DNA from 4 places in the Rahnella sp. ChDrAdgB13 genome. Region 3 is predicted to be linked to each of the others. Evidence: predicted binding sites of a transcription regulator. Region 3 holds the regulator's gene; each other region holds the start of a gene.
What was found. The regulator PhoB, encoded in region 3, activates phosphate uptake and scavenging genes when phosphate is short. The targets are predictions, from matches to a motif close to CTGTCATAAAACTGNCNNAT.
Positions count from the first base shown of each region.

Region 1 (7,503 bases), on a different contig from region 3:
GCCCGATGGCGCGGTAAGGATAGTCTTTCAGGCGCGTCGCATAAAAACTGGTGTTATCCATCTTCAGCGAGCGGAAAATAAAATCATAAGACAGTTGCTGGATGTCTTCGCCGGTTTTCAGTTTGAGAATATACCCCAACAGCGCGTAGCCTAAATTGGAATACTGCGGCTCGCGCTTCTCCGGCTTTGTAAACCCTGACAGATCGTTGACGACGGAATCGCTGTCCAGCTCGTGATAGAAATTGTCGCCGGTGTAGAGATAGCGGAGAAAACTCTCCAGCATGTCTTTATTCATGTTTTGTCGCGGCAGACCGGACGTGTGTGTCGCCAGCTGCAACAGCGTGATGTTTTTCGCATCCTCGCTCAGCGGGATATTTTTCGGCAGCAAATCGGAAAGTTTATCGTCCCAGCGCAACTGGCCTTTATTGACCAGCCCGGCCACCACTTCGCCGGTCACGCCTTTACTCACAGAACCCAGCGCGAACAGGGTTTCCCCGTCGATTCTGTAGCTGTGGGTGGAATTAGTGTAGCCGTAGCCCCAGGTTCTGGCCTCGCCGTTGTTTCTGATAATGCCTATCGCAAGGCCAGCCGCTTTCTCTTTTTTCTGATACTGGCGGACAACGCCATTAACCATCTCATCGAGATCGCCCGAACAGGCCAGCGCCCGCACGGCATCGGGATGCTCTTTCACCTGCATGTCAGATAACGTCCCGCAGGATGTCAGAAACAGGGGGGACAAAATGAAGAAACGGTGAAATCCCCCTGTCATGTGGCTATTTCGCGCCCTTCGGTCGGGAAATCAGGTCCTGCGCGCACGCCCAGGCGGAGCTCCACGCCCACTGGAAATTGTATCCGCCCAGCCAGCCGGTCACATCCACGACTTCGCCGATAAAATACAGACCCGGCACTTTTGCCGCGGCCATGGTTTTGGAGGAAAGTTCGCGCGTATCGACGCCGCCTAGCGTAACTTCCGCCGTGCGGTAACCTTCGGTGCCGTTCGGCTGAACCTGCCAGTTTTGCAATTGCTCAACCAGTTCGGCCTGTTGCGGCACGTTCAGCTGTTTCAGCGTGACGTCCGGCAGTTGCCCGAGCGTTTGCAGACATTCCACCAGACGTTTAGGCAGTTGCATCGCCAGCGTATTTTTCAGGCTCTGGTTCGGGTGTTCCTGCCGCTGTGCATTGAGAAACGCCGCCAGATCGACATCAGGCAGTAAGTTAACGCTCACAAACTCGCCAGGCTGCCAGAAGCTGGAAAGTTGCAGAACCGCCGGGCCGGACATCCCGCGATGCGTAAACAGAATGCTTTCGCGGAACACTGTGCCATCCTCCGCGGTCAGCACAGCGGGCACGGAGACGCCGGAAAGCGTCTGTAAATGCTCGAGCAGCGGCTTGTGCAGCGTAAACGGCACCAGACCGGCGCGGGTCGGTAACACTTTCAGGCCAAACTGTTCGGCCAGACGATAACCGAAAGGCGACGCGCCCAGCCCCAGCATGGAAAGTCCGCCGCTGGCAACCACAAGTGAGTGAGTACTTACAGTTGAGCCATTCACTTTGATAATAAAGCCATCTTCGGTTTTCTGAACGTCTGAAATCTCGCTGCGCAGACGCACATCGACATTCCCCCGTTCACATTCTTTATCCAGCAACGCCACAATTTGTGTCGCTGAATCATCGCAAAAAAGCTGGCCGAGCGTTTTCTCGTGCCAGGCGATGTTGTAGCGGTTGACCAGATCGATGAAATCCCACTGGGTGTAACGCGCCAGCGCGGATTTACAGAAATGCGGGTTTTCTGAAAGATAGGCAGCCGGTTCGGCATACAGATTGGTGAAGTTGCAGCGACCGCCGCCCGACATCAGAATTTTTCGTCCGGTTTTTTTGCCATTATCCAGCAGCAGAACCCGGCAGCCACCCTGTCCGGCCTGCGCTGCACAGAACATGCCTGCCGCACCCGCACCAATGACTACCACATCAACCTGTTCCACTTTTGGCCTCTCTTACCGGAAATTTCAGCTACGTTTTAGACAGGGCTTCCCCCTGTGCCAATGGGCTTTAGCCGCATTGCGACGCGGATTGTAAGGGACAGACGCCCCTTAAACCAGCCGGAGAGGTGGTTTTCTGAACGTCGTAAGTAAATGTTTCAGCGCCTAAACGAGGAATAAGATTTTGATATATAAAAAATAAATTGAAACAAAGCCAAATATTGAACTGTTTTTAGTCAAAAAAATGTCATATTTTCCTTTTCCCGTCCCCCTGTTCTCGCAGATAATGCGCGGCGTTCATGACCACTAACTGGCGTAACAATTATGCTGCATCTATTTGCCGGGTTGGATATTCATACCGGTTCGTTATTGATTCTCGCGTTACTGTTTGTTCTGTTCTATGAAGCCATTAACGGTTTCCATGATACGGCCAACGCAGTAGCAACCGTCATATACACCCGGGCAATGCGTTCGCAATTAGCGGTCGTGATGGCAGGGGTATTTAACTTCTTTGGCGTCCTGCTCGGTGGTTTGAGCGTGGCCTATGCCATCGTCCATTTACTTCCAACCGATTTGTTGCTGAATGTAGGTTCCGCGCATGGCCTTGCCATGGTGTTCTCTATGTTACTGGCGGCGATCATCTGGAACCTCGGCACCTGGTATTTTGGTCTGCCGGCGTCCAGCTCCCATACCCTCATTGGCGCTATTATCGGCGTGGGTTTGACTAACGCGCTGATGACCCACACGTCAGTGGTTGATGCGTTAAACATCCCGAAAATGATTGGCATTTTCGCCTCACTGATCGTCTCACCGCTGGTCGGGATGATTATGGCGGGAACCATGATTTTCCTGCTGCGTCGCTACTGGAGCGGGAATAAAAAACACGCCCGTATCCACCTGACGCCAGCAGAACGTGAAAAGAAAGACGGCAAGAAGAAGCCGCCATTCTGGACCCGTATTGGCCTTATTCTGTCCGCAATCGGCGTGAGTTTCTCTCACGGTGCGAACGATGGTCAGAAAGGTATCGGCCTGATCATGCTGGTGTTGATTGGCGTGGCTCCGGCAGGTTTCGTGGTGAACATGAGCGCGACCGGTTACGACATTGCCCGTACCCGCGACGCCGTGACGCACCTCGGCCAGTATTATTCGCAGCATGTTGATGCGGTGCCACACGTTGTGGCGCAGACGCCTCTGGTGCCTGCACCGGACGTCAATATCGCACCAGCCGATGAGACAAAAGTGTTCCATTGCGACAGCAGCCACGCACTTGATGCGATTGGCCGTGCGCAGACACTGCTGACTAATCTTCAGTCTTACAGCGATCTGGCACCGGAAGAACGCAGCCACATGCGCCGCCTGCTAATGTGTGTTTCTGATACTGCCGATAAAGTCGCTAAACTGCCGGAAACTTCCGCGGCGGATAAACGCTTCCTCGGCGAGCTGAAAACCGACATTCTGCAAACTGTCGAATATGCCCCGATTTGGATCATCATCGCGGTCGCGCTGGCGCTGGCGCTGGGTACCATGATTGGCTGGAAGCGCGTTGCGACCACCATCGGTGAGAAGATTGGTAAGAAAGGCATGACCTACGCTCAGGGCCTGTCTGCGCAGATGACGGCAGCGGTGTCTATCGGTGTGGCCAGTTACACCGGTATGCCGGTTTCCACCACGCACGTGTTGTCCTCTGCGGTTGCAGGTACCATGATTGTGGATGGCGGCGGTGTTCAGTCTAAAACCGTGAAAAACATCGCTATGGCGTGGATTTTAACCCTGCCCGTGTCGATTGTTCTTTCCGGCGTGTTGTACTGGATTGCGCTGAAGCTTATCTGATAAACCTGCGTGCTCAGGCACGGATGTAAAAAAGGCGGCCTTGTTCTCAGAACCGGTCGCCTTTTTTTATTCCCTTTTTCACACTTTCCTCGCAACGATTTTAGACGTGTCAGTACCAGATCAACATGGCCATCATACTGATAAGAATCAGTCCAACCAGACATGTCGTCAGGACAAACTGGCCGCGTACTCTTTCACACCGGCGGATAAACTCAGGGTCGTGATGTTCAACATAGCGCTGAGCATAAATATAGCGAACCAGTCTTATCTGCTTGCCGGGCTGGCCGTGGGAAGTAAAGAATCCCCCGCCGTCCACGTACTGATACAGCAACGGATCACAGCCCCGCAGCACCACCAGCAACGCGCGCAAAGACGAGTAATAACGCAGCATATTCACCACACACACAAAACATAAAGCCCAAAACAGCGCAACGGGACTGATCATGATTCCCCCTCAAGGCGAACTGACACCGCGCAATGCCGCTCAAAATCTGCCGCACACCCGACGTTTCGCCCTGCCTTTCCGCGATTTCACACCCCCGGGCAACGTTCGCCCGCCCTCTTTTCTTATCACAGAAGAATGCTAAAGCAGGAGAAGCCTGCATTATTGAGTGTAGGAAACGAATCTGTAAGTGTTCATATTATTTGTATCTATAGATTGTCAGATTAGGAAATGGGATCTGTATGCTTGATTTGTCTCACCATTTTGGCGCTATACTGACGTCATGACATTCGCATGATGCTGATATAGCTTTTAACTGACTTATGGAAGGAGTTTTCTTATGGCTTACAAACACATATTGATTGCTGTTGACCTCTCACCTGAGAGCAAAGTTTTAGTCGAGAAAGCGGTTTCCATGGCGCGTCCGTATAACGCCAAGGTGTCCCTGATCCACGTTGATGTGAACTATTCAGACCTCTACACCGGCCTGATTGACGTGAACCTGGGCGACATGCAGAAACGTATTTCCGAAGAAACGCACCACGCGCTGAACGAGCTTTCGCAAAACGCCGGTTACCCGATTTCAGAAACCCTGAGCGGCAGCGGTGATTTAGCCCAGGTGCTGGTCGATGCCATCAACAAATACGGCGTGGATTTAGTGCTGTGCGGCCACCACCAGGATTTCTGGAGCAAGCTGATGTCCTCCGCACGCCAGCTGATCAACACCGTCCATATCGACATGCTGATCGTGCCATTGCGTGACGAGGAAGAAGAAGCGTAAGACGCGACGTCTGCGCGTTGATGAGAAAGAGGTGCCAGTGGCACCTCTTTTTTTATGGGAATTTACAGCGGCGTATAAATATCAAACCGGTGGCTTTTCGTGACAACCGCAGCCTGCGCGGCGATGTCCGCCATCGGTGGCGCATAGTCAGGGCGTTTCACTACAATCCTTTTGGTCGCTAACCTGCGCGCAGGTTCCAGCAGGCCATCGGCATCTTCGTCCGGGCCAACCAGCCCCTGAAACACGCGCATCTCTTTCTTCACCAGCGCACTTTTCTGTTTGTGCGGATACATCGGGTCGAGATACACCACTTCCGGTTTTGGCGAAAGCTCAGAGAGCGCAGTCAGGCTTGAAGCATGCAGCAACGTCATGCGTTCACGCAGCCACGGGCCGATTTCCGCATCACGATAGCCACGCGCCAGCCCGTCGTCGAGCAAAGCCGCCACCACCGGATTGCGTTCCAGCATCCGCACTTTGCAGCCCAGAGAGGCCAGCACAAACGCGTCGCGGCCCAGACCTGCGGTGGCATCGACGACATCCGGCAGATAACTGCCTTTGATGCCGACCGCTTTTGCCACCGCCTCACCGCGTCCGCCGCCAAATTTACGACGATGCGCCATCGTGCCGCCGGCGAAATCGACAAAAATGGCACCGAGTTTTGGCTCGTCGCGTTTGCGTAATTCCAGACGCTCAGGCGTCAGCACCAGCGCCATCACGGCATCCGGGTCGGACGTCAGATTCCAGCGCTGCGCCAGAACAGATAAGGCGCCTTCATCGGCGCCTTCTTCACAGAGTAAACACACACTCACAGGCAGAAATTATCCTTTGATACCGTAATGGCGCAGCATAGCATCCAGTTGCGGCTCACGCCCGCGGAAGCGTTTGAACAACTCCATCGGCTCTTCGGAACCGCCGCGCGACAGAATATTATCCAGGAACGACTGCCCGGTTTCGCGGTTGAAAATCCCTTCTTCTTCGAAGCGGGAATAGGCATCAGCAGACAGCACTTCTGCCCACAGATAGCTGTAGTAACCCGCCGCATAACCGCCTGCAAAGATATGGCTGAAGGCGTGCGGGAAGCGTCCCCAGCTTGGTGACGGCACAACCGCAACCTGCTTCTTGATTTCTGCCAGGGTTTGCAGGATTTGCGCGCCTTTTGCCGGGTCATATTCCGCGTGCATGCGGAAATCGAACAGACCGAATTCCAGCTGACGCAGAATAAACAGCGCCGCCTGATAGTTTTTCGCGGCCAGCATTTTATCCAGCATCTCTTTCGGCAGCGGTTCGCCGGTTTCGAAATGCCCGGAGATGAACGCCAGCGCGTCCGGCTCCCAGCACCAGTTTTCCATAAACTGGCTTGGCAGTTCGACGGCATCCCACGGCACACCGGCAATCCCGGCAACGCCTGGCGTGTCGATGCGGGTCAGCATATGATGCAAACCGTGGCCGAATTCGTGGAACAGCGTGGTAACTTCGTTGTGCGTAAACAGCGCCGGTTTATTGCCGACCGGGCCGTTGAAGTTACAGGTCAGATACGCGACCGGCTTTTGCAGTTTGCCGTCGGCTTTACGCATACTGCCGACGTAATCGTTCATCCAGGCTCCGCCACGCTTGTGTTCGCGGGCATACAGGTCGAGATAGAAACTGCCGCGCAGATTGCCGGATTCATCGAACAAATCGAAGAAGCGCACGTCTTTGTGCCAGGTTTCCACGTCTTTGCGTTCTTTGGCGGTGATGCCGTAAATGCGTTTCACCACTTCGAACAGCCCTTCCAGCGCGCGTTGTTCAGGGAAATACGGACGCAGTTGCTCGTCATTGATGGAGAACAGATGCTGTTTCTGTTTTTCGCCGTAGAACGGCAAATCCCAGGCTTCCATTTCGTCCACGCCAAAATGTTCTTTCGCAAAAGCACGAAGCTGCGCCAGTTCACGTTCGCCTTGCGGGCGGGCACGCGTCGCCAGACCGCTCAGGAAATCAATCACCTGTTTCGGGCTTTCGGCCATTTTGGTGGCCAGCGACATATCCGCGAAGGAATCAAAACCTAACAGCTGAGCCAGCTCGTGACGCAGCGACAAAATCTCTGCCATCACTTCGCTGTTGTCCCATTTACCGGCATTCGGGCCCTGATCGGACGCACGGGTGCCGAACGCGCGGTACATTTCTTCACGCAGCGCACGGTTTTCGCCATAGGTAATCACCGGCAGATAGCTCGGGATATCCAGCGTCAGCAGCCAGCCTTCCTGTTCTTTCGATTCGGCCAGCGCTTTCGCCGCCGCCAGTGCGCTTTCCGGCAGGCCTTTCAGTTCGGCCTCATCGGTAATCAGCTTGCTCCAGCCCATCGTGGCATCGAGCACGTTGTTGCTGTACGTCGAACCCAGCTCAGACAGACGCGCCGAAATTTCGCCGTAGCGTTTCTGTTTTTCGACCGGCAAACCAATGCCGGATAACTCGAAATCACGCAGCGCGTTATC
Region 1 is NZ_JAEMGT010000004.1:7,009-14,511, forward strand. It holds gene J8X26_RS02325 (serine hydrolase) at 1-769, opposite strand, end outside; gene J8X26_RS02330 (NAD(P)/FAD-dependent oxidoreductase) at 774-1,982, opposite strand; gene pitA (inorganic phosphate transporter PitA) at 2,304-3,809, shown strand; gene uspB (universal stress protein UspB) at 3,919-4,254, opposite strand; gene uspA (universal stress protein UspA) at 4,592-5,032, shown strand; gene rsmJ (16S rRNA (guanine(1516)-N(2))-methyltransferase RsmJ) at 5,095-5,841, opposite strand; gene prlC (oligopeptidase A) at 5,851-7,503, opposite strand, start outside.
Region 1: pitA (inorganic phosphate transporter PitA) is a predicted target of PhoB. The motif match lies at 2,213-2,232, and genes of this name have one in related genera.

Region 2 (7,503 bases), on a different contig from region 3:
GACGCCGGCGGCGATCACCTCCGGGCTGGCCGCAGCGACCCGCCAGGGCGCATTAATCAAAGGCGGTGCAGCGCTGGAACAGCTGGCACTCATTCAGACCGTCGCGCTGGATAAAACCGGTACGCTGACCGAAGGGAAACCAGAAGTCACCCACGTTGTAACCCTGAACGGTATCAGTGAAGGCGAAGTGTTAAGTCTGGCCTCGGCGGTCGAAGAAGGTTCGCATCACCCGCTGGCGCAGGCGATTTTAGCCCGTGCAAAAATCAGTAATCCTTTACCGCTTACGGCGCAGGATCGCCGTGCGCTGGCCGGTACAGGCGTGGAGGGCATTGTTTCTGGCCGTAAAGTTCAGGTGCTGACTCCAAAAAGTGTGGCAGAAAATACGCTAACAACAGAAACCCTTGCGCAAATTACTGACTGGGAATCCACCGGGAACACCGTGGTGGTTGTTTTGCAGGAAGATAACGCCATCGGCCTGATTGCAATGCAGGACCGCCTGCGTGATGACGCCGCAGAAGCCTTGCAGAAGCTCAAAGCCCTCGGCGTGTCGGCGGTAATGCTCACCGGCGACAATCCGCGTGCAGCGAAAAACATTGCCGACCGGCTGGGCATTGATTTCCGTGCAGGCCTGCTGCCAGCGGATAAAGTCTCGGCGGTCACCGCGCTGAATGCAGTTAAACCGGTGGCGATGGTCGGCGACGGCATTAACGATGCGCCGGCCATGAAAGCCGCTAGGATAGGGATTGCGATGGGAAGTGGCACTGACGTTGCGCTGGAAACCGCCGACGCGGCGCTGACGCACAACCGCCTGAGCGGGCTGGCGCAGATGATCAGTTTGTCACGCGCAACGCGGGCGAATATCCGTCAGAACATTACGATTGCGCTGGGGCTGAAGGCGATATTTCTGGTGACCACCATTATGGGGCTGACCGGTTTATGGCTGGCGGTGCTGGCCGATTCCGGCGCCACGGCGCTAGTCACCGCCAATGCCCTGCGGCTGTTGCGCAAGAAATCACACTGACCGTCAGGGCTGAGCAATCAGCCCTGTTTTTCCACCAGACCTTTGCACAGCAAATAGCGGTACGGCAGGTTTTCAGTATCAGACGCTAAAAGCCGGTGTTCCATAAAACGGCAGAAACCGGGAATATCGCGGGTCGTTGCCGGATCATCGGCGATGATAAGCAGCGTTTCGCCGTCTTTCATGGTGCGCACCGTTTTGCGAACCATCATTACAGGTTCCGGGCAACGCAGTCCCAGCGCATCAAGCTGATGGTCGGGATTGATAAAGGGGTCGTTCATTTCGTGTCTCAACATCTTCATACGTGAATGCGCGACAGTTTAACCCGCTGGTTTTCTGGTGCAACAAACAAGGCGCATTGCGCTAAAATTAACCATTGAAGCTGTTGCGCAAACGGTGCGCAAACAGGTAATATGCGCGCCGCACGTGATGACTCAGTGCATAAGTAAAAATACGTTTGGGTTCCCTCACCCCAATTTCTTTATAAAAAAAGGTCACATCTATGTACTCTTTTACTGCTCAGCAGCGGTTTTCCGCGCTGATATGGCTTTCTCTATTCCACATTGCCATCATTACGTCCAGCAACTATCTGGTTCAGCTGCCTGTCTCCATTTTTGGTTTCCATACCACCTGGGGCGCGTTCACTTTTCCGTTTATTTTCCTGGCTACCGATCTCACGGTGCGAATCTTTGGCGCACCGCTGGCACGACGGATTATCCTTTCCGTCATGATCCCGGCACTGGCAATCTCTTACGTGATTTCCGCGCTGTTCTTTGAAGCACAGTGGCAGGGCGTTGAAGCGCTCAGTAGCCTGAACATCATGGTAGCCCGCATCGCGACCGCCAGCTTTATGGCTTACGTGCTGGGACAAATCCTCGACGTTCACGTGTTTAACCGCCTGCGCCAGAACCGCCGCTGGTGGATTGCGCCGGTCGCCTCGATGTTCCTCGGCAATATCAGTGATACGTTGTCCTTCTTCTTCATCGCGTTCTACAAAAGTACCGATGCCTTTATGGCGGCGCACTGGGTAGAAATCGCGCTGGTGGATTACAGCTTCAAAGTGCTGATCTGCCTGGTGTTCTTCCTGCCGATGTACGGCATGCTGCTGAATATGCTGCTTAAGCGTTTATCCGCACAGGGACATAACCCGCATTCGGCTATCCGCGCACACTGAACAGGGCTCTGGTAAAACACAAATCGCGCCATAATCTGACTTGCATTTGTGGCCTGAATAGGTTGCCATAACGACTGTTAAGTCAACATGTAAGCCTGATAGACAGGCCACTTAAGGAAGCCCGATGCGTAATATCGCGAAAATGATGGGAATGGCAGTACTGATCGCCGGTCTGGCTGCGTGTGACGGTAAAACCACCGATGCACCTGCCGCAGATAAAGGTGCGCCAGCGGCCGCAGCGACGGCAGCGACCACGCCGGTCAGCCTGCTGGAAGGTAAAGTCACTTTCTCCCTGCCGCAGGGAATGAGCGACCAGAGCGGTAAGCTGGGCACTCAGGCAAACAATATGCACGTCTACGCAGACAGCACCGGTCAGAAAGCGGTGATTGTGATCCTGGGTGATAACACCACCGAGTCACTGGACGTTCTGGCGGGTCGTTTACAGGATCAGCAAAAAGCGCGTGATACTAATCTGCAAGTCGTCACCAATAAATCCATTCAGGTGAACGGCCAGACGTTGCAGCAGTACGACAGCGTCATCACCTCTGCCGGTCAGAAAGCGTATTCCTCTATCGTGCTGGGCAAAGTCGACAGCCATTTGCTGACCATGCAAATCACGCTACCAGCAGATAATCAGCAACAGGCACAGACCGATGCCGAAGCGATTATTAATACGTTGAAAATTCAGTAAATTCAGATGTTGTGAAAATATCAGGCGGAGCTCAGGCTCCGCCTTTTTTGTCTTATGCTGTTACTCGTTCTCACAAAATCCGCCTCCGCTGTAATATAAATGTAACAATTCCGTCATAAATCACAGTTCGTTTGTGCGCGAATAGCTAAAATGATGTTCGTTTTGGAACACACTGGCTCCGCCATTTCGTTCGTGACTCACGATGAGTCCGACCTGATTTATGCCATCGGAGGCATTTATGCTCAGTATCTTTAAACCCGCGCCCCACAAAGCTCCTGTTGATGAGGCTCACGTCGATCCGCTTTACCGCCGTCTCCGCTGGCAAATCTTCATGGGGATTTTCTTCGGTTATGCGGCCTACTATCTGGTGCGCAAAAACTTCGCCCTGGCCATGCCTTATCTGATTGATCAGGGCTTTTCCCGGGGTGATTTAGGCTTTGCGCTGTCCGGGATTTCTATTGCCTACGGCATCTCAAAATTTATTATGGGGTCTGTCTCTGACCGCTCGAATCCGCGCGTTTTCCTGCCTGCTGGTCTGATTCTGGCCGCGGCGGTGATGTTGTTTATGGGCTTCGTGCCATGGGCAACGTCGAGCATCGCCATTATGTTTGTACTGCTGTTCCTGTGCGGATGGTTTCAGGGAATGGGCTGGCCGCCGTGCGGTCGCACCATGGTCCACTGGTGGTCGCAGAAAGAACGCGGCGGTGTGGTGTCTGTATGGAACTGTGCGCATAACGTCGGCGGTGGTATTCCCCCGCTGCTGTTCCTGCTTGGTATGGCGTGGTTTAACGACTGGCACGCGGCGCTTTATATGCCTGCTTTCGGCGCTATTCTGCTGGCGGTATTCGCCTTCATGACCATGCGCGATACGCCACAATCTTGTGGTCTGCCGCCGATTGAAGAATACAAAAACGATTATCCGCCGGACTATGTAAAAGAGTCTTCCGAGCAGGAACTGACGGCGAAACAGATTTTCATGCAGTACATCTTGCCGAACAAATTGCTGTGGTACATCGCCCTGGCTAACGTGTTTGTCTATCTGCTGCGTTACGGCATTCTGGACTGGTCACCGACTTACCTGAAAGAAGTGAAGCATTTTGCGCTGGATAAATCCTCGTGGGCGTATTTCCTGTATGAATATGCCGGTATACCGGGCACGCTGCTGTGCGGCTGGATGTCGGATAAAGTCTTCAAAGGGAATCGTGGCGCAACCGGCGTGTTCTTTATGGTGCTGGTGACAATCGCCACCGTGATTTACTGGCTCAATCCGGTCGGTAATCCGGGTATCGATATGGCTTGTATGATCACCATCGGCTTCCTGATTTATGGCCCGGTCATGCTGATTGGTTTACATGCGCTGGAACTGGCACCGAAGAAAGCGGCGGGGACGGCGGCAGGCTTTACCGGTCTGTTTGGTTATCTCGGCGGTTCAGTCGCCGCAAGTGCGATTGTCGGTTATACCGTGGACTACTTTGGCTGGGACGGCGGTTTTATCGTGATGATAGCCGGTTGCGTGCTGGCCGTTGTGCTGCTATTGCTGACCATGCTGAGTGAAAATAAACACAAAGCACAGCTGGCCGGACGCGTCTGATTTAACAGGGTAATAAGATTAGCAAAGCAGGGCAAACGCCCTGCTTTCGTTTTTATGACACTGGATTTACAGCAGATCAGCTTTCTTGTGCAAGATACATCTTGCGCAGGTAATGCGGCACGGCGTCGTCGGCGTTGGAGCCGATAATTTCCGCATCCGGCAGGGCAGCTTTCAGACGCGGCAATGAACCACTCATCAGGCACCCTTTACCGGCCATCGACAGCATTTCGAGGTCATTCAGACCGTCACCAAAGGCGATGCAATCTTTCAGCGAATAGCCCATCAGCTTAGAAACATATTCCAGCGCGTGGCCTTTCGATACGCCACCCGCCATCACTTCCAGACATACCGGCAATGAGAAGCTGACGTTGACACGGTCGCCCCAGCGCGCGTTGATGGCTTCTTCCAGCGGCAACAGTTTTTCGTGATCTTCACAGGTGAAATACACTTTGCAGATGCCGTCGGTTTCCAGCAAACCCGGTTCATACAGTTTGTATTTGAAAACCGATTCACGGAAGAAATCATCCTGATCGGCGCGGTCCCGGTTCATGTACCAGTCATCGTTGCGATAAACGTTGGTCAGAATATCCGGGTTGTTATGCATGATGCCGAACAGATCTCTGGCAATGTCTTCATCCAGATTGTGCGAGAAAATCAGATCGCCGTCAGTGTTATGCACACGCGCACCGTTGGAGGTGATCATGTACGCACTGATTTCCAGATTATCGCGCATCTGCGCCACGTCGATATGGTGACGCCCGGTGGCGAACACGAAATGCACGTCGCGCTGAGTCAGCAGTTTCAGCGTCTCTTTGGCGAACGGGCTCAGGGTATGATCAGGTGATAGCAGCGTGCCATCTAAATCGGAAGCAACAACATGGTACATAGCGTTAGGTTCTAACCTCTGATGGAGTTGTGCGCGGCGAACCGCGGATTAAAGCTGTCGCGCAAAAAAGCGCATGATAGCGTCCAGCGCCTGTGCCCTCAGGTCGTCCCGTTCAAACAGGATCTCATGGCGCGCGCCTTCAATGACCAGCGGTTTTTCCCCTTCACAAGGATGTCCCGCAACGGCCATGGCCTGACAAAAAGCAAGATGGGACCGGTTATCCACTACGCGGTCTTCGCTCGCCTGCAATAACAGAACCGGCGTGGTGATTTTTTCGGCTTCTTTCAGGATATGCATCCCCGCCTCAATGCCTTCACGCACCCAGTGATAGGTCGGTCCGCCGACCTGCAACTCCGGATAATCAGCATAAAAGCGCAGATTGCGGCGATAACGTGCGCGGCTGTGCGTCAGCTGGTTGACCACAAACGGCAGCGGCCGCCAGTGTCCGGTACCCAGCGCATAGCCGTCACGGCGAACCGGACGATTTTCCGCCCAGTTAAGAATACGGCGCGAAACCCAGCCGGGCATCGGAAGATAGATACCGGTCATCGGCGCGAGTAACGCCGCGGCATCGAAATTCTGCGGATTTTTCGCCAGATACAGCGCCAGAATCGCACCACCCATGGAGTGTGCCAGCGCGAACTTTTTCGCATACTGACGCGTCGCAATCTCCAGCTGATAAAAGCGGTCAAAATCTTCGACATAATCATCAAAGTGTTTCACGTGACCGCAATGCGGATCGTCAAGCATCCGTCCGGAACGCCCCTGACCGCGGTGATCGACAATCATGACATCGTAGCCGCAATGGAATAAATCGTAGGCTACTTCAGGATATTTTACGTAGCTTTCGATACGCCCCGGTGACACCACGATGACTTTATCGTGCTCAGGCGAACAAAAGCGGACGTAGCGGATCGGCACATCATCAACGCCGCTAAACTCACCCTCTTCGCGCGTTCGCCAGAAATCCAGCAAAGGCCCGGTCGCAAAGGCTGCAAACTCCTTCTCGCGTGTTAACCACTTCGCATAATTCACAGGCATTCAATGATCCAACGTCGTCAGACAGGCAGGAGGAAAGTGTTATTTGTGAGCTATAGCGCAATTATAGACAATGGCGTATTGTGCCATAAAACAACCTAAAACGTACTCAGGGAGTCCCGCAATGACACTGGACTGGTGGTTAACCTACCTGCTCACCACTTCTATTTTAAGTTTATCACCCGGTTCCGGTGCGATTAATACCATGAGCACGGGCATCAGCCACGGCTATCGTGGTGCCGTAGCCTCGATTGCCGGATTACAACTCGGTCTGGCCATTCACATCGTGCTGGTCGGTATCGGACTCGGGGCGCTGATTTCATCCTCGCTGATGGCCTTTGAAATTCTCAAATGGCTGGGCGCGGCGTACCTGATCTGGCTGGGTATTTGCCAGTGGCGTTCTGCCGGTGCGATTGACCTGAACGCACTCGCCAGCAGTATGCCGCGCCGCCGTTTGTTCAAACGCGCCATTCTGGTGAATCTGACCAATCCAAAAAGCATTGTGTTCCTGGCCGCATTATTCCCGCAGTTTATCATTCCGCACCAGCCGCAGGCTGCACAATACGTGGTATTGGGCGTCACCACCGTGGTCGTCGATATCATTGTGATGATCGGTTACGCGACGCTGGCGACCCGAATCGCTAACTGGGTAAAAGCGCCAAAACAAATGCAGTTGCTGAACCGCATCTTTGGCTCGCTGTTTATGCTGGTGGGCGTATTGCTGGCGAGTGCGCGAAAAGTGTAATTCGCTGAAATGCAAAAAAGGGTCCGGCAAATCACCGGACCCTTTTTTATGCAGAACGTTTTAATCAGCGATTTACGATCAGCGCAATACCGAAGCCAGCGAAAACCACACCTGCCACGCCATCGATCCATTTCGCTAAACGCTGATACCCGCGACGCATTTTCGGCAGCGCAAACACCATCGCCACTAAAGAGAACCACGCCAGCGTTTCCACCACGATCAGCAGGAAGATACCCAGCCGCTCGCCGCCGCTGACGCTGTCACCGACGAACATGGAAAACACGCTGCCGAAGTAAATCACGGCTTTCGGGTTCGAGAGGTTGGTCAGCAGGCCGCGCATAAACGTACGGCCACGCGCGG
Region 2 is NZ_JAEMGT010000066.1:21,503-29,005, reverse strand. It holds gene J8X26_RS17120 (zinc/cadmium/mercury/lead-transporting ATPase) at 1-1,021, shown strand, start outside; gene tusA (sulfurtransferase TusA) at 1,039-1,299, opposite strand; gene J8X26_RS17110 (7-cyano-7-deazaguanine/7-aminomethyl-7-deazaguanine transporter) at 1,521-2,192, shown strand; gene J8X26_RS17105 (DcrB family lipoprotein) at 2,317-2,883, shown strand; gene glpT (glycerol-3-phosphate transporter) at 3,122-4,474, shown strand; gene yigL (sugar/pyridoxal phosphate phosphatase YigL) at 4,551-5,360, opposite strand; gene pldB (lysophospholipase L2) at 5,409-6,401, opposite strand; gene rhtB (homoserine/homoserine lactone efflux protein) at 6,523-7,143, shown strand; gene rhtC (threonine export protein RhtC) at 7,208-7,503, opposite strand, start outside.
Region 2: glpT (glycerol-3-phosphate transporter) is a predicted target of PhoB. The motif match lies at 2,972-2,991, and genes of this name have one in related genera.

Region 3 (7,503 bases):
ATAATCCTGCGCGTAACGGGAGAACGACCCGCTCTGCGGATTATTAACGGACATCTCACCCAATGCACGCATGATGATAAATGCGATGATCCCGCCGACCAGATAGGCAAGCAGCACGCTTGGTCCGGCCATTTTGATGGCATCGGCAGATCCGTAAAATAACCCGGTACCGATGGCTGATCCCAGTGCCATAAAGCGAATATGGCGCGTTGTCAGGCCACGTTTTAGCTTCGTGCCTGGCGCTTCTTTTTGCTCTGTTGGTTGTTCAGCTTCTTGCTGCATGTGCATTAACCCGTATGTTTTTTAAATATCAAAAGTGCGTATTTTAAGAAATTAACTTTTTTACCTGCCAATGAAAAAGCCACGGAAGATTCTCCGTGGCCCGATTGGCGAAACATTCAGCAGACTAATTATATTTTATGCCGTTGAACATTCACCAAATGATCATTGGTGCGCAGTGACGCTACGCGGACCGCTGATTTTGTCATAAATACCGGCCAGCACCAGCATTAATAATGACGGTGGTAACCAGGCCAGACCTTGCGCCGCCAGCGGCAGGTTCGCAGTCCAGGCTGGCATAAGATCTGCAAAAGCAGAAGCTTTGATGCCGTCAACAATACCGAAGACCAGGCTGACAACCATCACAGGTGCGACGATACGCGTAGTGCTGTTCCACCAGCGCAGGGTAAAGCTCAGTACAACCAGCGCAATACACGGCGGATAAATCGCAGTCAGAACCGGTACGGAAATCTGAATCAGATGGCTCAGGCCCAGGTTGGACACCAGCATTGAGAACAGACCCAGAATGAAGACCAGCGTTTTATATGACAACGGCAGATACTGAGCGAAGAACTCAGCACAGGCGCAGGTCAGACCAACCGCGGTGACCATACAGGCGATGAAAATCAGCGCACCGAGGAAGAAACTACCCACGCTGCCAAAAGTATGTGCCACGTAAGCATGCAGGATCACCGCGCCGTTTGTTGCATTTGGCACCAGCGAGGCACTGTTTTCGCCCAGTTTGAACAGACTCAGATAGACCAGCATCAGGCCCAGACCGGCAATCAGCCCTGCCAGAACCGTATAACGGGTCAGCAGTTTGGCATCGGTCACGCCACGCGAACGTGCGGCGTTAACGATAACAATCCCGAAGACCAGCGCGCCCAGCGTATCCATCGTCAGATAGCCGTTAACAAAACCGCTGGAGAACGGCACCGTCTGGTAAGCGTCAACCGCAGGCATGGACTGACCGGCAGGCCATAGCAGTGCAGCGATACCCAGCGCGCCCAGCGCCACCATTTTCAGCGGTGCAAGGAAATGCCCGACGGTATCGAGCAGACGGCCCGGATACAGGGAGATACCAATCACCAGAGCGAAATAAATCACGCTGTAAATCAGCAGAGGCAGCGGGCCGTCACCGGTCATCGGTGCGATACCGACTTCAAAGGAAACCGTCGCCGTACGCGGTGTGGCAAACAGCGGGCCCACAGCCAGATAACAGACAGTCGCCAGAAGAATACCGGCACCACGACCAATAGGCGTACTCAGGGCGTCAACACCGCCACCGACGCGCGCAAGCGCAATCACGGTCATCACAGGAAGCCCTACCGCCGTGATCATAAACCCGGCAGCTGCCCACCAGACTTCATGACCGGCCTGCAAGCCTACCATCGGCGGGAAAATGATGTTTCCTGCCCCGACGAATAAGGCGAAGGTCATGAAACCCAGCGCCAGAATATCTTTATTTGTTAAACGAGTACTCATGATTGGTGTCGTGTTGCCTGTTCAAATGAATAAAGTGTCCGATGCTGTCGTCGTGCTACTCCGTCAGAAGGATGAATGGCGTTGTCATAGCCAGAGAACACCAATGTGAGGATCGGAGTGAGCTAAAAACGCCTGATGATATGCAGATGATTACGTTGTTATGCAGGGAGTATCGAGCGACAGCGGGGCTTAAGGTAAACGTTTATAGCGTAGAAAGGCAAGCCGTGATCGAAAAAGCAGAGTGTTCAACCAGATTAATACGACAAAGCAGTAACAATCACTAAATACCTTCCAAAACACGCAATATGATATGTATGATTTTTGAACGAACAAAGCACAAGATATGCTCCGATAAGATTAAAAATGCGTGAAATCACCATCCACAGGTCATTTCACGCACAATATCCAGCATTTTTACGAGGGCAAAATTTAGCCGCTTTCCGGATTTACCAGACGCGGGCGGCGATATCCACCACCAGTTTAAGTTTTTCCCACTGCTGCGCTTCGGTCAGGCTATTGCCTTCTTCCGTAGACGCGAAGCCACACTGCGGGCTCAGGCAAATCTGGTTAATGTCCAGATATTCAGCCGCCTCTGCGATCCGTGCTTCCACGGTTTTCGCCAGCTCAAGTTCACCGGATTTGGTGGTGATCAGCCCCAGAACCGCCTGCTGATGACCTTTTTTGATGAAACGCAGTGGCTCAAAACCGCCTGAACGTTCATTGTCATATTCCAGGAAGAAGGCGTCGATATTCACACCGCCAAACAGAATCTCTGCCACCGGCTCATAGCCACCTTCAGAAATCCAGGTTGAACGGAAGTTACCGCGGCAGACATGCAGGCCAATCACCAGATCGTCAGGTTTACCGGCGATGGCTTTGTTGAGCACGTCAGCGTAAGTACGTGCTAACTCTTCCGGAGAGTCACCCCGTTCGCGGATTTGTTTCTTCTGATCTTCAGAACACAGATACGCCCAGACGGTATCGTCGAGTTGCAGATAACGACAGCCGGCATCGTAAAAGGCTTTGATCGCGTCCCGGTAAACCTGTGCCAGATCGTCAAAATAGTCTTTCAGATCAGGATAAACGTCTTTGCTGATAGCATTTCGGCCACCGCGAAAATGCATCACGCTCGGGCTGGGAATAGTCATTTTCGGCACAGCCGTTCCGCTGATACTTTTCAGGAAACGGAAATCTTCCAGCATCGGGTGCGAACCAAAACCGAGTTTGCTCACCACTTTGATACTGCGCGCTTTCGTCTGTACGCCGTTGAACTGGATCCCCTGAACCGCATCATAACCTTCCACCCCTTCCAGGCCTTCGAAGAAGTCAAAGTGCCACCACGCACGGCGGAACTCGCCATCCGTCACCACCTGCAGACCGGCTTCACGCTGCAAATCCACCACACGGCGGATTTCAGTGTCTTCCACCGAGCGCAGCTGTACTGCATTAATTTCACCGGCCTGAAACTGTTTGCGGGCTTCTTTGATCGCGGCCGGACGCAGGAAACTGCCAACGACGTCAGCGCGGAACGGAGGGGTAGTACGTTGCATGAAAACTCCTTATGGCATCACGCCCCTGGCGGAATGCGAATGATTTACAAAGTAAATAATTACGTTGCGTTACTTATAGACATCTGGATGTCTAAACGGCTTTAAGGCCATACTGTCATGCAGCCTGTTCACTCACAACAGAGGAATTTTCATGGGACGTGAAATAAATTCATGATCATCAGGCAGAATCGCGCCATAAATAGAAATGAAAAAGCCTGCTATCGGCTGATAACAGACTTCACGTAAATTGCTGAAATTAAGGTTTTACGGTGACCGGGGAGTCTGACCCCTGAGGAACAATCAATTTTGGTGCCAGCGTGAACATAAACCGCGTGCCGACGCCGACTTCGCTGAGGACTTCGAGTTTCGAATTATGGTGGCTGAGCGCATGTTTTACGATGGCGAGCCCCAGTCCGCTGCCGCCGGTCTGGCGTGAGCGCGCCTTATCCACACGGTAAAAACGTTCGGTCAGACGCGGTAAGTGCTGCGGCGCAATGCCCGGCCCGTTGTCACTTATCTGAAACTGCGCGCCATGTTGAATTTGCTGCCAGCTGACTTCAATCCGCGTGCCCGGCGGGGTGTGATTCACGGCGTTATACACCAGATTCGACACTGCACTGCGCAGCTGATCTTCATTGCCAAAGACTTTCAGCTTTTCGTTTACCCGAAACACCACTTCATGTTTCCCGCCGCTTAACGTCTGCACTTCCCGCTCAAGCATGCTGAGCATCACCGGAATATCGACCTTCTCGTGCATATCGATATTGGCGGATGCTTCGATTTTCGACAGGGTCAGAAGTTGCTTCACCAGCCCGTCCATGCGCCTCGTCTGCTCCTGCATCGTATCCAGCGCTTTGGTGCGGAACGGCTCTTCCAGCTTGGCGTCTTCCATCATTTCCAGATACCCCTGCAACACAGTGAGCGGCGTGCGAAGTTCATGGCTGACGTTGGCAAAGAAGTTACGTCGCGCGCCTTCGAGCTGACGCATTTGCGTGACGTCACGCGCCACCATCAGAAGCTGCCCCTCGGAATACGGCATCACGCGAAACTCGACGTAATGTTCATTATTGAGTTGCAGATTCAGGGCACGGCTGAAGTCACGGGTCTGGATCCAGGTGCGGAATTCCGGATAACGCAGCAGGTTAAAAATATGCTGGCCGTTATCTTCCGGCCAGCGGAAACCAAGCAGATCCTGCGCCAGTCCGTTACACCAGAAGATATTGCCTTCTTCCGTCGCCAGAACCACCGCATCCGGCAGCGATTCGGCACCGCTGCGGAAACGTTTGATCAACTGACCTAATTCACGACGACGTCGCCGGTTGCGCATCTGCATCTGGTTCAGCCCGTAAAACAGCGGTTCCCAGCTCCAGCGCCCGTTCGGCGGGGTGATGCTGCGGTCAAGCCACAGCCAGTGAGAGAGTTTAAGCTGATTGTAATAATTCCAGCCCAGCGCCGCGACCAGCGACGCAAAGAGGAGCCAGCCGAAATGGCCGACGAAAATTCCGAGGATCAGGGCTGGCAGACAAAATAGAAAAAATTCGCCGGCCAGACGTTTCCATGACAAACGTTCTAACACACAGGTTCTCCGCTGTGGGGGACTCAATAACGCGTTGAGAAACGATATCCGGTACCACGAACAGTCTGGATCATTCTGTCATGTCCACTGGTTTCCAGCGCTTTACGCAAACGACGAATATGCACGTCTACCGTGCGATCTTCCACATAAACGTTAGTGCCCCACACGTTATTGAGCAACTGTTCTCTGCTGTAAACGCGTTCGGAATGGGTCATAAAGAAGTGTAACAACTTAAATTCGGTCGGCCCCATATCGAGCGCCTGCTCGTTGGCCATCACCCGGTGAGACGACGGATCCAGACTGAGCCCCTGCATGTCGATCACTTCTTCGACCGCCATTGGCGAAATCCGGCGCATCACCGCTTTAATACGGGCAACCAGTTCTTTTGGTGAAAACGGTTTAGTGATGTAATCATCGGCACCGACTTCCAGGCCGCGCACCCGATCTTCTTCTTCACCGCGAGCGGTCAGCATCATCACCGGAATTTCGCGGGTCAGCGCTTCACGTTTAAGGTGCTTAATAAACTGAATACCGGAACCGCCGGGTAGCATCCAGTCGAGCAGGATCAGTTCTGGGTAAGGTTCCACTAACTGACCAATCGCTGAATCAAAATCTTCAGCTTCTACTGCCTGATATCCATTCTGTTCCAGTACAAAACACACCATTTCACGGATTGGAGCTTCGTCTTCAACCACCAATATACGTCTAGCCATCGTAGGTCCTGCCAATAGGTTAGCGATCTTTTATTTGATTGCGGGCGCCATTATGCGTCAGTTTTGTGACAGATTTATGAATGAAAATGATGGTTCATTTAAGGCAAATATGACAGATAAATTCCCGCCATCCTGCTGAAATTGGTCTGATTTATCGGGGACAGGTTCCCCCGACGACGTTTATACTTTGCACCATTGTCGTCATACAGGGTTCACACGGGAGTCTCATGCGCCTGATCCACACCTCCGACTGGCACCTCGGCCAGTACTTTTTTACCAAAAGCCGCGCCGCTGAACATCAGGCATTTTTGCGCTGGCTGACCGGTCAGGTGCAGCAGCATCAGGTGGACGCCGTCATTGTCGCCGGGGACATCTTTGATACCGGTTCGCCGCCCAGTTACGCCCGCGAGTTGTACAACCGCTTCGTGGTGGAATTACAACAAACCGGCTGTCAGCTGGTGGTGCTGGCCGGGAATCACGATTCCGTCGCCACCCTCAATGAATCCCGCGAACTGCTTTCGTGCCTGAATACGCGGGTGATTGCCACCGTCGGTGAAGACCTCTCTGAACAGATTTTAGTGTTAAACCAGCGTGACGGGAAACCGGGCGCGGTGCTTTGTGCTATCCCGTTTTTACGTCCGCGCGATTTGCTCGCCAGTCAGGCCGGACAATCCGGCAGCGACAAACAGCTGGCATTACAGGAAGCCATCGCCGGACATTACGACACCCTGTGGCAGGCCGCGCAGGCCAAACGCGACGAACTGGGTATGCCGCTGCCGGTTATTGCTACCGGCCATCTGACCACCGTCGGCGTCAGCACGTCTGACTCCGTGCGCGACATCTATATAGGCACGCTCGACGCCTTCCCGGCCCAGGCATTTCCGCCGGTAGATTACGTGGCGCTCGGGCATATTCACCGCGCCCAGTGCGTCGCAAAAACCGAACATATCCGTTACAGCGGCTCGCCGATTGCCCTGAGTTTTGACGAACTGAGCAAAGCCAAAAGTGTGTACTTACTCGATTTCGACGGCGCAACGCTTAACGCCATCGACACGCTGGAAATCCCGGTTTTCCAGCCCATGCAGATCATCAAAGGTTCGCTGGCTGAAATCGAAAAACAGCTGGCGCAGTTTGCAGGCGGCGATATGCAAAAGCCGGTCTGGCTGGATATCGAAGTCGCCACGCAGGATTATCTCAGTGATATCCAGCGGCGTATTCAGACGCTGACCGCAGATTTGCCGGTGGAAGTCGTTCTGCTGCGCCGCAGTAAAGAACAGCGCATCAGCAGCATCGAACAACAGGAAAAAGAAACGCTCAGCGAACTGAGTGTCAGCGAAGTGTTCGAGCGGCGGCTGGCGCAGGAAACCGCCCCCGACGAACCGCGTCAGGCAAGGATGCGCACGCTGTTCGAACAGGTTGTCAGTCAGGTTACCAGCGGCGAGTCCGCAGAGGATGCCGCACAATGAAAATTCTCAGTCTGCGTTTAAAAAACCTGAATTCGCTGGAAGGCGAATGGAAAATTGATTTCACCGCTGAGCCGTTTGCCAGCAACGGTTTATTTGCCATCACCGGCCCGACCGGCGCGGGGAAAACCACCCTGCTCGACGCCATTTGTCTGGCGCTTTATCACCAGACACCGCGTCTGAACGTCACGCCGAGTCAGAATGAACTGATGACCCGCCACACCGCCGAATCGCTGGCGGAAGTCGAGTTTGAGGTCAAAGGCATTGGCTACCGCGCGTTCTGGAGCCAGCGCCGGGCCAAAAACTCGCCGGACGGCAATTTACAGGCGCCGAAAGTGGAACTGGCACTGCTGGCCGATGGAAAAATTCTGGCCGACAAAGTGCGCGATAAACTTGATGCCATCGCCGAGCTGACCGGGCTGGATTTTGGCCGTTTC
Region 3 is NZ_JAEMGT010000001.1:55,851-63,353, reverse strand. It holds gene proY (proline-specific permease ProY) at 1-288, opposite strand, end outside; gene brnQ (branched-chain amino acid transport system II carrier protein) at 445-1,764, opposite strand; gene J8X26_RS00295 (cobalamin-independent methionine synthase II family protein) at 2,211-3,314, opposite strand; gene phoR (phosphate regulon sensor histidine kinase PhoR) at 3,571-4,890, opposite strand; gene phoB (phosphate response regulator transcription factor PhoB) at 4,914-5,603, opposite strand; gene sbcD (exonuclease subunit SbcD) at 5,831-7,069, shown strand; gene sbcC (exonuclease subunit SbcC) at 7,066-7,503, shown strand, end outside.

Region 4 (7,503 bases), on a different contig from region 3:
CGGGCCGAAAGTGACGCTGGGCGAAAGTGCCAAAGCGCATCTGATTATTCAAAGCCCGCTGGAAGCCAGTGATATTCCGTATCGCCATGACCGCGATATGTTGCGGATGGCGGTAGAAGAAGCGCTGCAAAAGATGCTCTGATTTATCATTAGCAGAAATACGAAAGGCCGCGTAAAGCGGCCTTTTTGACGTTTGGGAAACCGAATTTACTGCCAGTCAGCGAGAATTTCTGCGGTGGTTTTTACTGTGACCGGATTGCCGGGCACGGATAATTCACGCCACACTTCGTTATGCTGACCAATCAGTTGCTGCGCGGTAACATGCGTACGGTCGCCGGTTGTATGCGCATCCGACGCAACGGTCACGGCATAACCTTTGCTGGCGGCGACTTTGATGGTCGTATCCACACAATAATCTGTCGCACAACCACAGACCGTAAAACGGGTCGTGTTCAGTTCCTGTAGTACCGCGTCCAGCGTGGTGCGATAGAAAGAATCACAGGCGGTTTTGGTGACAGAAATCGCTCCTTCGGGCTGATGTAGGTCAGGCAACACCTGCCAGAATTCGCTGCCTTCGGTCATTTCACCTTCAGCGTGCTGAATGAAGATGACGCGCCCTGCCCGGTCAATCAGCTGATTAATACGCTCAGCCCGTCCGCTGCGGTCATAACGCGGGGAAGCGAAAACGCCGTTTTGCATATCCACCACAATAAGAACATGTTGCTCTGACACGACTCTTTCCCTCAAATAAACACAATGAAATGCAAATGATTTACTTTTTCACCAGCGGATGATTATTCCACGGGCTGTCGGCGGCAGGTTTCACGGTACTGACTTTAGGCTTTTGCGGCTTTTCAGCGGAGAGCGGCGTGCGACGTTTGCTGCGCGTCATATCAGGGCGCAAATGGCCTTCGATAAAATCCAGATACAGCGTTTCTACTTCCTTACGCGCCCAGGGCGTGCAGCGCAGAAATTTCAGACTGGACTTGATGCTCGGATCGCTTTTGAAGCAGTTAATATTGACCTGCGAGGCCAGTGCGGGCCAGCCAAAATTATCCACCAGCGTTGTCAGCAGTTTTTCCAGCGTGACACCGTGCAACGGATCTTTCGCCGCACCGGGATTTTGTGGTGTATCAGTCATTGGCTCGCTTTTCCTTATCAATTTTCAGGCCGCGCACTTTATCATTTTTCCCTTACGAAAGAGCAATAAACTGTTCACGCAGGGCGTGGAGTTCGTCACGTGTATTGGCCGCTTCTTCGAATTCCAGATTCTGGGCGTGCGCATACATTTTGCTTTCCAGCTCTTTAATGCGCTGTTCCAGCGCTTTAGGCGTAAGCGATTTGTAGGTTTGCGCCGCTTCGGCATCGCGCTTGTCTTTGTTCTTTTTGGTCTTCGGCTGGCCCAGTTGCAGGATGTCGGAAATCTTCTTGTTCAGGCCCATCGGCGTAATGCCGTTTTCCAGGTTGTAAGCTTCCTGTTTCGCACGACGACGCTCCGTTTCACCGATAGCTTTGGCCATTGAATTCGTGATTCTGTCGCCGTAAAGAATGGCTTTACCGTTGAGGTTACGCGCCGCACGACCAATGGTCTGGATAAGCGAACGTTCAGAACGCAGGAAACCCTCCTTGTCGGCATCAAGGATTGCCACCAGAGAAACTTCCGGCATATCCAGCCCTTCCCTCAGCAAGTTGATGCCCACCAGCACATCGAATTCACCGAGACGCAAATCGCGAATGATCTCCACGCGCTCGACAGTATCGATATCAGAGTGCAGGTAACGCACCTTCTCGCCGTGTTCTTCCAGATACTCGGTCAAATCCTCGGCCATGCGTTTGGTCAGCGTGGTGACCAGCACACGCTCATTGATGGCAACGCGTTTGCGGATTTCAGACAGCAGATCGTCAACCTGCGTGGTCACCGGGCGCACTTCAATAATCGGATCCAGCAAGCCGGTCGGACGCACCACCTGATCCACGACATCGCCGCCGGATTTATCCAGCTCGTAAGCGCCTGGCGTGGCGGAAACATAAATCGTCTGCGGCGCCAGTGCTTCAAATTCTTCAAAACGCATCGGGCGGTTATCCAGCGCCGATGGCAGGCGGAAACCGTATTCCACCAGCGTTTCTTTACGCGAGCGGTCGCCTTTATACATCCCGCCGATTTGCGGAATGGTGACGTGGGATTCATCGACTATCAGCAAACCGTCGGCAGGCAGGTAGTCAAACAGTGTCGGCGGCGGCTCGCCCGGCCCGCGCCCTGAAAGGTAGCGCGAATAGTTTTCGATACCCGAGCAATAACCCAGCTCATTCATCATTTCGAGATCAAACTGCGTACGCTGGCTGAGACGCTGTTCTTCGAGCAGTTTGTTGTTATCCAGCAACACCTTGCGGCGATCGGCCAGATCGACTTTGATCTCTTCCATCGCCTGCAAAATACGTTCACGCGGGGTGACGTAGTGCGTTTTCGGGTAAATGGTGAAACGCGGAACTTCGTGCTGCACCTGACCGGTCAGCGGATCGAAAAGGGAAAGCCGCTCGACTTCCTGATCGAAAAGCTCGATGCGCAGCGCCAGATCGTCCGATTCCGCCGGGAAGACGTCGATCACTTCGCCACGGACGCGGAAAGTACTGCGCTGGAAAACCTGATCATTGCGGGCATATTGCAGCTCGGCCAGACGGCGCACGATCGCGCGCTGATCGATAATCATCCCCTTGGTCAGATGGAGCATCATTTTCAGATACAGATCCGGGTCGCCCAGACCGTAGATCGCCGAAACGGATGCCACCACGATGACGTCGCGGCGCTCAAGCAGCGCTTTGGTCGCGGAAAGTCGCATCTGCTCGATGTGTTCGTTCACCGAGGAATCTTTTTCGATAAACGTGTCTGAACTCGGGACATACGCTTCTGGCTGATAATAATCGTAGTAAGAAACAAAATATTCGACGGCGTTCTCCGGGAAGAACTCTTTCATTTCGCCATATAGCTGGGCCGCGAGGGTTTTATTGGGCGCGAGAACCATCGTCGGCCGGTTCAGGTCAGCAATCACGTTCGCGACGGTGAAGGTTTTACCGGAACCGGTAACGCCGAGTAACGTCTGGTGCGCCAGACCGTTCTCCAGCCCTTCTTCCAGACGGCGTATTGCCTCAGGCTGATCGCCTGATGGCTTAAATTCGGAATGCAGTTTGAACTCTTTACTCATGACGGGCTACCTGGCTGAAATGAAAACGCATAAGGCCGTACGAAAGGCGCTCACGGAAAAACAGTATGAAAGACTCCGCGAATTTTGCCAGCCTTGATTTTACCGCCCTATAGTACTGTATATAAAACCAGCCTCCAATCGATAAAAATCACCGGTGATTTAACAGGTTGCTTCATCTGCACTTTTTTAGGTTATTACGAAAAAGAATTCTCACCATCAGGTGACAATTATCCCCAAAATTTTTCATCCGTTAACTTTCTGACCACAGGTTGACGAATTCTGACACAACTATGACGAACGAATTACGGGCATATTGCTTTTAACTAACTCACTGATTATAAACAACATCATCAAAAAGCTGCGAATACGGGCAAAGTGAGCACAACCCGCGCCCCGACTCGTCTGTAGCATCTTTTCTTACTCTCATGCACATGGTTATCCACAGGAATAGTGGATAACTCTCAGCACGCCCCGTGCTGCGGGAGTTGGCAAAAAGTGCACTTCAGACGCCGGAGGGGGGATCAGCATCTTTTTTAGTTATTTTTTCCCTTTTTTCAGACTTTATTTATGCCTATTTTGCCTAGATTTCTGGTCGGATGTTTCTTGCAAAATCCAAAAGTGCATCTCATCAGGATTTTTTTGCTTCTTACTCCCCTTACGTTTGCACCAAAATCAGAGAGAGCGGCACTGGCAAAGTGCAGTTGCCCTTTTCCCGCGTCTGACCGGTTCTGTTAAAACCTGAGCAACACTAATGAATAATCCTAAATCGCCGTGCGCCCCGCTGTTAACACCCCTGTAACTTCTCTTTTCCCCGGCACTTTTACAAACTTGGCCTGAGAGTTGCAGTGTCACTGTAGGAAGCGTTTCCTGTAGCCGGAACCGCTTTTTTCACCTGAAAGTGAAATCTGATGATTACCCTGTTTTTTGCTAAGCAAAGTCATTTTTAGTGCAAGGAAAAAGCGGTTAACCCCATTTATCACTGGTTAATGGCTGTTTATCTGTAATTGATGCTGAGAGGTTGGCCGGTAATCAACGGGATTTAATTCTGTGTTACGGCGTTAACAGCGGAACATAAATGTCAGAAATGTGACAGTGGCGGTCAAAGCGAAGTTCAGCGGAATGCTCCGTGCGGGAGGGAGGTCTGATGTTAAGTGTAAAATCAGTTAATCAGTATTATGGGCAAAAACATATTCTGTGGGATATCAATCTCGAACTGTACCGCGGTCAATGTACGTGTCTGATCGGCCGAAATGGCGTGGGGAAAACCACGCTGGTGAACTGCATTATGGGCCATCTTCCGGTGAAAAGCGGGGCGATCTCCTGGCAGTCGCGCGACGAAGAGCCTCAGAGTTTGTTAAATCTGCCAGTGGAAAGCCGTGCGCAAATCGGTATCGGTTATGTGCCACAGGGCCGGCAGATTTTTTCGCAGATGAGTGTCGATGAAAACCTGCAAATTGCCATGATGGCCAGCCGGAATAAGACGCGTCGCGTGCCTGAAGAGGTCTACGACCTGTTTCCGACGCTTAAGGAAATGGGAATGCGTAAAGCGGGAGAGCTCGATGAGAGCCAGCAGCAGCAACTGGCGATCAGCCGCGCGCTGGTTCAGGAGCCTGAACTTCTGATCCTCGACGAACCGACCGAACACACCAGCGCATCAATGGCGGCGAATATGGGTAACATCATTCACCGCCTGAACCGTGACCTTGGTCTGACGCTGCTTCTGGTCGGGCATAAATTGCCGTTCATCCGCAGCGTTGCTGACCGGTTTTGTCTGGTGGACGGCGGGCGCAACGTAGCGCAAGGCACGCTGGCACAGCTTGACGAGACGTTAATCAAAAATTATCTGACGGTCTGACGTCGCGCTTCATTCACCACAAGAAAGCAGACGTTCGAGATCCAGATATTGCCCCAGATTTACGTCCAGACCGGCGATCAGGAACGGGATCTCGCCCAGCAGTGGCGCAGGCAACATACGCGTGAGCGTCTCCATGTATGCCGGATGATGCTTCCCCGTTTCCTGCACATCATTGGCAATCCAGCCCGCAAGATGCAACCCACTTTGCGCGATGGCCTGCGCCGTCAGCACGGCGTGATTGATGCAGCCCAGCCGCATTCCCACCACCAACACCACCGGCAGTTGCTCGGCAATCACCCAGTCCGCAAACGTGTAATCTGCGGTCAGCGGCGTGTACCAGCCACCTGCCCCTTCCACCACCACCCAGTCAGCCAGCGGTTCGAGATGGCGCAATCCGGCGGATAACACCTGCGGATCAATCGGGCGCTTTTCCAGCTCGCTGACGATATGCGGCGACGTCGGCTCGATAAACGTACACGGATTCACTTCGTCATAACGCAGTCCGACGGTGCTGTAAGCCTGAAGCGCCAGCGCGTCGCTGTTGCGCGGCCCTTCTGCCGTCATTTCACTGCCTGATGCCACCGGTTTGTATCCGGCGGTTTGGTGTCCGGCGCGCGCTGCCGCCTGCAAAAATGCGGTTGTGGCAACGGTTTTTCCGACTTCGGTATCGGTGCCGGTAATAAAGTATTTTTGTTTCATGATTTATTTTAATAAAAGCCTGGTGTTGGTTCTGGCTCCCTTCCCGCAATGACATCGGATTTTGCTCCTCCCCCTTCGAAGGAGAGGGAGCAGACCGCGCCTGTTTCAAACCCGGGAGGAGCTTTGTTAACGTGGGATAAGTTCTTCCACCTGCAAAATGCCGTAGACCAGCCGGTAGTTGAGCGGCAAAATGCCGTCGCGGCGGACGTAATGTTTTTCCAGCAATTGCAGACGCTCGCGCCCGCCCAGTCCGCCGAGGCGGCCATTTTTGATGTGCGTCGCGCCAATGCCTTTGAGCGAACGCATCAGCGACATCACGTCCGGGAATTCGGCGACGTGATCGCTGAAGGTCACTTCATGGCGATACGGCGCGCAGGCTTCGGCGATTTTGTCGGGCGTCAGGAACTGATTCACGTGACGGCGGCCATCGACTTTCATCCACGCCGCGGCCAGCTCATTGAGCGAACCTTCGGCCAGCGTGGAGAAAATCACCAATCCGCCGTTGCGGGTGACGCGATGCATTTCTTCCAGCGCACGCGGCAGCGCGTTACACCACTGCACTGCCAGATTGCTGAAACAGATATCAACCGAGTTATCAGCAAACGGTAAACGCTCGATATCCCCCGGCACGTATTCATCGGCGGAATCCAGCTCGCGGGCACGGCTCAGCATGCCTTCAGAGAGATCCAGCGCAATCACGTTTTTCCCCTGAGCGCGCCAGTAACGGCTGAAATAGCCCGTCCCGCAACCGGCGTCGACAACCGTTTTTCCAGCATTTTTCAGATAAGGTTCTGCCAGCGAAAGCAACGTTTCACCCACATCACGCTGCAATTGTGCGGCGTTTTCATAACTGACGGCGGCGCGACTGAACGCGTCGGCCACCGCTTGTTTATTCACTAATTCAGTGACTGCACCCATGAAGGGACTCCAGCAAAAAATCGATATCTTCCGGCCTGTGTGCCGCCGTCAGCGTAAGACGCAGCCGCGCGCTGCCCGGAGGCACCGTCGGCGGACGGATAGCACTGACCCACAACCCGCGTTCGCGCAATGTCGCCGCCAGATCTAAAGCAGGCTGATTTTCGCCTACGATCACCGGCTGGATTGCCGTTTGTGAAGCGGTCAGCCGGTAAGGCAATCCGGAAGCCCCGGCGCGGAAACGGGCAATATTGGCCGCCAGTTTATCACGCAGGCCGTCGTCCTGCCGGACTCGTGCCAGCGCGGCCTGTAACGCGCAAACCTGCGCCGCAGGCATCGCCGTGCTGTAAATAAGATGACGCGCGAACTGCACCAGATAATCCGCGGTGGCATCATCACACAACACCGCCGCGCCACTGCACCCGAAAGCTTTACCGAATGTGACCACCAGAAGCTCAGGCCGCACACCCTGCTGCCAGCAACTGCCGCGCCCTTCTTCACCCAGGACACCCACGCCGTGCGCGTCATCCACCATCAGCCAGCTATCGTGCGATTGCGCCAGACGATGCAGTTCAGCCAGAGGTGCACCGTCGCCGTCCATGCTGAATACCCCTTCGGTCACCACCAGCGTTTCACCGTCCACCGGTTTTTTCAGCAAGCGTTGCAGGGAATCCGGCTGATTGTGATGAAAGCGCCGCAGCTGCGAAGGCGCATGGGCGGCGGCTTCCAGCAAAGAAGCGTGACTGAGTTTATCCGCCAGCACGCGATCGTCGCCCTGCATCAGCGCGGCAAGAATGGCCTGATTTGCCGCAAAGCCGGAGATAAACAGCAGCG
Region 4 is NZ_JAEMGT010000079.1:33,759-41,261, reverse strand. It holds gene yvcK (uridine diphosphate-N-acetylglucosamine-binding protein YvcK) at 1-142, shown strand, start outside; gene J8X26_RS19045 (isochorismatase family protein) at 208-732, opposite strand; gene J8X26_RS19040 (VF530 family DNA-binding protein) at 773-1,141, opposite strand; gene uvrB (excinuclease ABC subunit UvrB) at 1,194-3,200, opposite strand; gene J8X26_RS19030 (ABC transporter ATP-binding protein) at 4,345-5,055, shown strand; gene bioD (dethiobiotin synthase) at 5,065-5,754, opposite strand; gene bioC (malonyl-ACP O-methyltransferase BioC) at 5,881-6,672, opposite strand; gene bioF (8-amino-7-oxononanoate synthase) at 6,656-7,503, opposite strand, start outside.
Region 4: uvrB (excinuclease ABC subunit UvrB) is a predicted target of PhoB. The motif match lies at 3,480-3,499, and genes of this name have one in related genera.